DNA from 2 places in the Pseudoxanthomonas sp. 134C1 genome. Region 2 is predicted to be linked to the other one. Evidence: riboswitches for the same ligand, from Rfam matches in the RefSeq annotation. Region 2 holds a riboswitch; the other holds the start of a gene.
What was found. Region 2 has a riboswitch for glycine ahead of AC3DEZ_RS15055 (trimeric intracellular cation channel family protein). Riboswitches for the same ligand answer to the same signal wherever they lie in the genome.
Positions count from the first base shown of each region.

Region 1: linked by a shared signal. The riboswitch ahead of gcvP (aminomethyl-transferring glycine dehydrogenase) and the one ahead of AC3DEZ_RS15055 (trimeric intracellular cation channel family protein) in region 2 are both predicted to bind glycine.

Region 1 covers NZ_JBYMTH010000003.1:346,829-350,229, reverse strand. Annotated here, with positions in the region: gene gcvP (aminomethyl-transferring glycine dehydrogenase) at 1-1,797, opposite strand, end outside; glycine riboswitch at 1,850-1,964, opposite strand; gene AC3DEZ_RS08785 (VOC family protein) at 2,132-2,587, shown strand; gene AC3DEZ_RS08780 (multidrug effflux MFS transporter) at 2,584-3,401, shown strand, end outside.
Region 2 covers NZ_JBYMTH010000008.1:109,407-112,807, reverse strand. Annotated here, with positions in the region: gene scpC (succinyl-CoA:acetate CoA-transferase ScpC) at 1-845, shown strand, start outside; gene AC3DEZ_RS15060 (GNAT family N-acetyltransferase) at 909-1,430, opposite strand; glycine riboswitch at 1,486-1,578, shown strand; glycine riboswitch at 1,589-1,680, shown strand; gene AC3DEZ_RS15055 (trimeric intracellular cation channel family protein) at 1,790-2,407, shown strand; gene AC3DEZ_RS15050 (3-deoxy-7-phosphoheptulonate synthase) at 2,523-3,401, opposite strand, start outside.

The DNA of each region.
Region 1 (3,401 bases), on a different contig from region 2:
CCTGGCTTCGCCACGCGAGCGGTGATAGGCGCGGATGGCCAGCAGGCCGGCGTATTCACCCTGCGCGCCGGAGTTCGGCTGCAGGCTGACCGAGTCATAGCCGGTGCATTCGACCAGCATGGCTTCCAGGCCGTCGATCAGTTCCTTGTAGCCCTGGGCCTGATCGGCCGGGGCCAGCGGATGGAGGTTGCCGAATTCCGGCCAGGTCACCGGGATCATCTCGGCGGTGGCGTTGAGCTTCATGGTGCAGCTGCCCAGCGGGATCATGGTGCGATCCATCGCCAGATCCTTGTCCGCCAGCGCACGCATGTAGCGCAGCAGCTCGTGTTCGCTGTGGTGGGTGTTGAACACCGGGTGGGTCAGGAACGGGCTGGTGCGGCGCAGGGCTTCCGGGATCAGCGACGGCGCGCCGGCGTCCAGCGCGTCGATGGCGGGCAGGGCGGCACCGGGCTTGGCGAACACGCCCCACAGTGCCTCGACGTCGGCGCGGGTGGTGGTTTCGTCCAGCGAGATGCACAGCGAACCGTTGCCGCGCACGCGCAGGTTGATGCGGGCCTGCTTCGCGCGGGCCAGGATCGCCTCGCTGTCGCCGCCGGCATCCACGCACAGGGTGTCGAACGCGCTGGCGTGCACGGTGGCGTGACCGAGCGCGCGCAGGCCTTCGGCGAGGATGGCGGTCAGGCGGGCGACCCGGCTGGCGATGCGGGTCAGGCCTTCCGGACCGTGGTAGACCGCGTACATCGAGGCCATCACCGCCAGCAGCACCTGCGCGGTGCAGATGTTGGAGGTGGCCTTCTCGCGGCGGATGTGCTGCTCGCGGGTCTGCAGGGTCAGGCGGTAGGCGGGATTGCCGGCGGCATCCACCGACACGCCGATCAGGCGGCCCGGCATGGACCGCTTGTAGGCGTCGCGGCAGGCCATGAAGGCCGCGTGCGGGCCACCGAAGCCGAACGGCACGCCGAAGCGCTGGGTGTTGCCGACCACGATGTCGGCGCCCATCTCGCCCGGCGTCTTGAGCAGGGTCAGCGCCAGCAGATCGGTGGCCATGACGAACAGCGCCTGGTGGCCGTGGATGATCTCCGCATCGCGGCCCCATTCCTCCAGCCAGCCGCTGGACGCGGGGTACTGCACCAGCACGCCGAAGTAGTCGCCGGCGGCGAGCTTTTCATGGAACGCGTCGGTGGAACGGACGATCTCCACGGTCAGGCCCAGCGGTTCGGCGCGGGTCTGCAGGACTTCGATCGTCTGCGGATGGGTGTCGCCGGCGACCAGGAACACATTGGACTTCGACTTGGCCGAACGCTTGGCCAGGGTCATCGCCTCGGCGGCGGCGGTGGCTTCGTCCAGCAGCGACGCGCTGGCGATTTCCATGCCGGTCAGGTCGGTGATCATGGTCTGGAAGTTGATCAGCGCTTCCATGCGGCCCTGCGAGATTTCCGCCTGGTACGGGGTATAGGCGGTGTACCAGGCCGGGTTCTCCAGGATGTTGCGCAGGATCACCTTGGGGGTGTGGGTGCCGTAGTAGCCCTGGCCGATGAAGCTCCTGAACACCTGGTTCCTGTCGGCGACGGCGCGGATCTTGGCCAGCGCCTCTTCCTCGGTCATCGCTTCGGGCAGGGCCAGCGGCGCGGCGGACTTGATGTTGGCCGGCACGATGGCGTTGGTCATCGCCTCCAGCGAGTCGTGGCCGACCACGCGCAGCATGTGCGCGATTTCGGCGTCGTTGGGACCGATGTGGCGGGCGATGAAAGCGTCGTGGTGCTCGAGATCGCGAAGCGAGGACGGAGTCTGGGACATGGGCAGGGGCATCCGGAAAAGGCATGAAGCCGGGCGTGCGAAGTGCGCACGTGGGTGCCCCTCTGTCCTTTTGCCTGAGAGTTTGGAAGCGCCGCGGACGAGGTCGCGGTGAGTGCTTCGTGCCCCTTCGGCGCCGGCGCGTGGCCGATCTCTCCAGAGTGTTTGCAGCGGGGGTGGTATCGGGCCTGAGCGATTACGGGCGTTTGCGCCTTCGGCAGCGGGTTTCCCCGCTTCTCCCACCTGGGTCTTGCGGCGCGGATTATAGCCTGCGGCCGCCCGCACCGTCCCGGTTGGCCTTACCATGTCCGGCCCCCCGCGCCGGCCATCCCTGTTCATGAATGCGCCCCCCTTCCGACTCCTGCGCCTGGACCACGTGGTCCTGCGTGTCCGCGACCTGGCGGCCATGCGCGCCTTCTATTGCGGGGTGCTGGGCTGCGCGGTGGAGCGGGACCGGCCGGAGCTGGGCCTGCTGCAACTGCGGGCCGGCGAATCGCTGATAGATCTGATCCCGGTGGACGGCAAGCTGGGCCGGCTGGGCGGGGCGGGGCCGGGGACCGAAGGCCACAATGTGGACCACCTCTGCCTGCGGGTGGAACCGTTCGATCGCGAGGCGCTGGCGGCGTACCTGGAAGCGGCCGGGGCGACCCTGGGCGAGTTCGGCGAGCGTTACGGCGCCGACGGCATGGGCCCGTCCCAGTATCTGCGGGATCCGGAAGGCAACACGGTCGAGCTGAAGGGCCCGCCGACGTCGCCGCCGGTTGACCCTCGGGCCGCCGGGAGCGCGCCATGACCGCTGGCGTCCGCAAGCTGCCGTCCAACCGCCGCCTGGCCCTGCTGCTGGGCGGGCTGGCGATGTTCGGCCCGTTCTCGATCGATACCGTCTTCCCCGCGTTCAACGCGATGGGCGCGCAGCTGGGCGCGGACAAACTGGCGATGCAGCAGGTCATCAGCGTGTACCTGCTGACCTATGCGCTGATGAGCCTGGTGCACGGTCCGCTGTCGGATGCGTTCGGCCGGCGCAAGGTGATCCTGGGCGGACTGTTCCTGTTCCTGCTGGCGTCGATTGGCTGCGCGCTGTCGCGCGACATGACCACGCTGCTGCTGTTCCGCGCCTTGCAGGGTTTCTCGGCCGGTGTGGGTTTCATCGTCGGCCGCGCGGTGATCCGCGACGTGTTGCACGGCGACGACGCGCAGCGGCTGATGAGCCAGGTGTCGATGATCTTCGGCATCGCCCCGGCGATCGCGCCGATCATCGGCGGCTGGATCCTGGGCTGGAGCGCGTGGCCGGTGATCTTCTGGTTCCTGGCCGGTTTCTCGCTGCTGCTGCTGTTGACGGTCGGCGCGTGGTTGCCGGAGACCCATCCGCCGGAGGTGCGGGTGAAGGTCTCGCCCAGACACCTGCTGCGCGACTATTTCGCCATCGCGCTGAATCCGCGTTTCCAGCGGTTGGCGCTGGCCGGCTCGATGAGCTTCGGCGGCATCTTCCTGTACATCGCCTCGGCGCCGATCTTCGTGATGGATCGGCTGGGCCTGAACGAACAGCAGTTCGCCTGGCTGTTCCTGCCCACCATCGGCGGCATGACCTTGGGCGCATTCGTGTCCGG
Region 2 (3,401 bases):
ATGGCCCGGATCGGAACAGCCCGTTCAACCCGGCCGACGCGACCAGCGAGCGGATCGCCGCGCATCTCATCGAGTTCCTGCAACACGAGGTGAAGCAGGGCCGGCTGCCACCCAACCTGCTCCCGCTGCAATCCGGCGTTGGCAACATTCCCAACGCCGTGCTGGCCGGCCTGTCGGCCAGCGGCTTCCGCGATCTGACCGCATTCACCGAAGTCATCCAGGACGGCATGCTGGACATGCTGCGCGACGGCGTCCTGCGCAGCGCCTCGTGCACCGGCTTCGCGCTGAGCCCCGAAGCGAACGAGGTGTTCAAGCAGAACATCGGTTTCTACCGCGATCGCATCGTCATGCGCACGCAGGAGATTTCCAACCATCCGGAACTGGTGCGCCGGCTCGGCTGCATCTGCATGAACGGGATGGTGGAAGCGGACCTGTACGGGAACGTCAATTCCACCCACATCATGGGCTCGCGCATCCAGAACGGCATCGGCGGTTCCGGCGACTTCGCCCGCAACGGCTACCTGTCGATCTTCCTCAGCCCCAGCACCGCCAAGGGCGGCGGCATTTCCTCGCTGGTGCCGATGGTCAGCCACGTGGACCACACCGAGCACGATGTCTCGATCATCGTCACCGAGCAGGGCCTGGCGGATCTGCGGGGACTCTCGCCCAAGCAGCGCGCGCGCGTGCTGATCGCGCAGTGCGCGCATCCGGACTACCGCGACCAGCTCACCGACTATTACGAGCGCGCCCTGCACGCCAGCTATGGCCGCCACACCCCGCACCTGTTACCCGAAGCGCTGTCATGGCACCAGCGATGGCTGGAGACGGGCAGCATGAAGGCCTGAGGGAAAATTCCCCTCGGTCCCCCTTCTTCGAAGGGGGAGGCAAAATCATCGTTGTCGAGGGAATCAGTCCCGCGCGGTTTCCGTCGCGTCGAACGCCACGCTGTACGCCACCGCGCCCCGCGGCCAGCTGCCGTCGAAGGTCAGCGCCATGAAGTACTCGGCCGGCGCGCCTTCGTAACGCAGGTCGGCATCGTTCGCGAAGCCGAAGCGCGCGTAGTAACCGGGATCGCCCAGCACCACACAGCCACTAGCGCCGGCCTGGCGCAGCCGGGCCAGGCCGGCCTCGATGAGCGCGGCGCCCACGCCGGCGCCCTGCCTGTCCGGCGCCACCGCCACCGGTCCCAGGCCATACCAGCCCGAAGCGCCGTCTGCGATGCCCACCGGCGAGAACGCCACGTGGCCGATCACCCGACCCTCCTGTTCCGCCAGCAGCGACAAGGTCAGTTCGCCGCGCGCGCGCAAGGCATCGACGATCGCCGCCTCGGTGCCGCTGGCGTGTTCGGCGCCCGTGAACGCCTCCGTGATCAGAAGGCGGATGGCGGGCGGGTCGACGGGGGTTTCGGAGCGCAGTGCGTAGGCGATCATGGCGACGGGTGGGCAAACGGAGCCGGCATTTTCACATCCGGCTCTGCTAAAGTGCGCCCCGGACGCAGGAGAGCGGAGCCGCACGGCTCCCGCCGAAGGCGCAGGCTCCCATAATCGCTCAGGCCCGGTTGCCGTCAGCAACCATCCACTGCGTCCACTAACGCCGATCTGGAGAGAGGTCTTCGATGACCCGCCGAAGGGGCAAGCGGCCCACGCCGCCGAACTCTCAGGCAAAAGGACAGCGGGAGCGGCACCGGATTCCGGTCATGAACTGAGCGTTCCAGCCCACGCGCCTGCGCGCGTGGACCGCGTGCGCGCACGTCGTGCCGGCTCCCGCCACCTCCCGCCGGAACCTTTCCATGCTGCTCTCCCTGATCTACCTCATCGCCATCACCGCCGAAGCCATGACCGGCGCGCTGTCCGCCGGCCGCCGGCGGATGGATCTGTTCGGCGTCGTCATCATCGCCTCGGTCACCGCGCTCGGCGGCGGTTCGCTGCGCGACATCGTGCTGGGCCACTACCCGCTGGGCTGGGTGAAGCACCCCGAGTACCTGGGCTACACCATCGGCGCGGCCATCGTCGCCACCTTCGTCGCACGCTGGATGCACCATCTGCGCCAGGCGTTCCTGTGGCTGGATGCGTTGGGCCTGGTCGCCTTCACCTTGATCGGCTGCGCGATCGCGCGCGAGGCCGGGCATGCACCGATCATCGTGGTGATCGCCGGCATGCTCACCGGCACCTTCGGCGGCGTGCTGCGTGACGTGCTGTGCAATGAGATCCCGCTGGTGTTCCAGAAGGAACTGTATGCCAGCGTGTCTTTGCTGACCGGCGGGGCCTATCTGATCCTGTTGCACGCCGGGGTGAACGAATCCACCGCCACGCTGGGCTGCCTGGGCGGTGGCTTCCTGCTGCGGCTGATGGCGATCCGCTACAACTGGGACGTGCCGAAGTTCGTCTACCGCGATGAAATTCACTAGGCGACGCGGTTCGCGCCGCGCAGGAGCGGCCCCGGGCAGCGCGCCGGCGATCCCGGGAGAGGGGAGCGGATCACCCGCGCGCCGGAGCCACTCCTGCGGCCCCTCATCCTTCCGTCTAGGCCGCCTGTGACACGTTGCGTTCGCGACGGCGGCGCACGGCGGCCGCGAGGCGCTCCAGCACGGCGACCGAACTGTCCCAACCGATGCAGCCATCGGTGATGCTCTGCCCGTAAGCCAGCGTCTGGCCGGACACCAGGTCCTGGCGACCGGCGACCAGATGGCTTTCGATCATCGCGCCGATGATGCGGGTCTCGCCGGCTTCGATCTGCGCGGCGATGTCGTCGATGACCGCCGGCTGGTTCTCCGGGTTCTTGAGGCTGTTGGCGTGACTGGCGTCGATCATCAGGCGCGGTGCCAGGCCCGCCTTCGCCAGTACCTGGCTGGCCGCCTCGACGCTGTCCGCGTCGTAGTTCGGCGCCTTGCCACCGCGCAGGATCACGTGGCAATCCGGGTTGCCGGTGGTGGCGGCGATGGCCGAACGGCCTTCCTTGGTGACGGCCAGGAAATGGTGCGGATGCGAGGCCGCGTTGACCGCGTCGGCGGCGATCTTCACGTTGCCGTCGGTGCCGTTCTTGAAGCCGACCGGACACGACAGGCCGGAGGCGAGTTCACGATGGATCTGGCTCTCGGTGGTGCGTGCGCCGATCGCGCCCCAGGCCACCAGATCGGCGATGTACTGCGGCGAGGTGGTGTCCAGATATTCGCAGCCGGCCGGCAGGCCGAGGCGATTGATGTTGCGCAGCAGTCCGCGCGCCAGGCGCAGGCCTTCGTTGATGCGGAAGCTGCCGTCCAGGCCGGGATCGTTGATCAGGCCCTTCCAGCCGACCGTGGTGCGCGGCTTCTCGAAGTACACCCGCATGACGATTTCCAGTTCGCCGGTGAGCGCGTCGCGCAGCGGGCGCAGGCGCTGCGCGTATTCCATCGCCGCGATCGG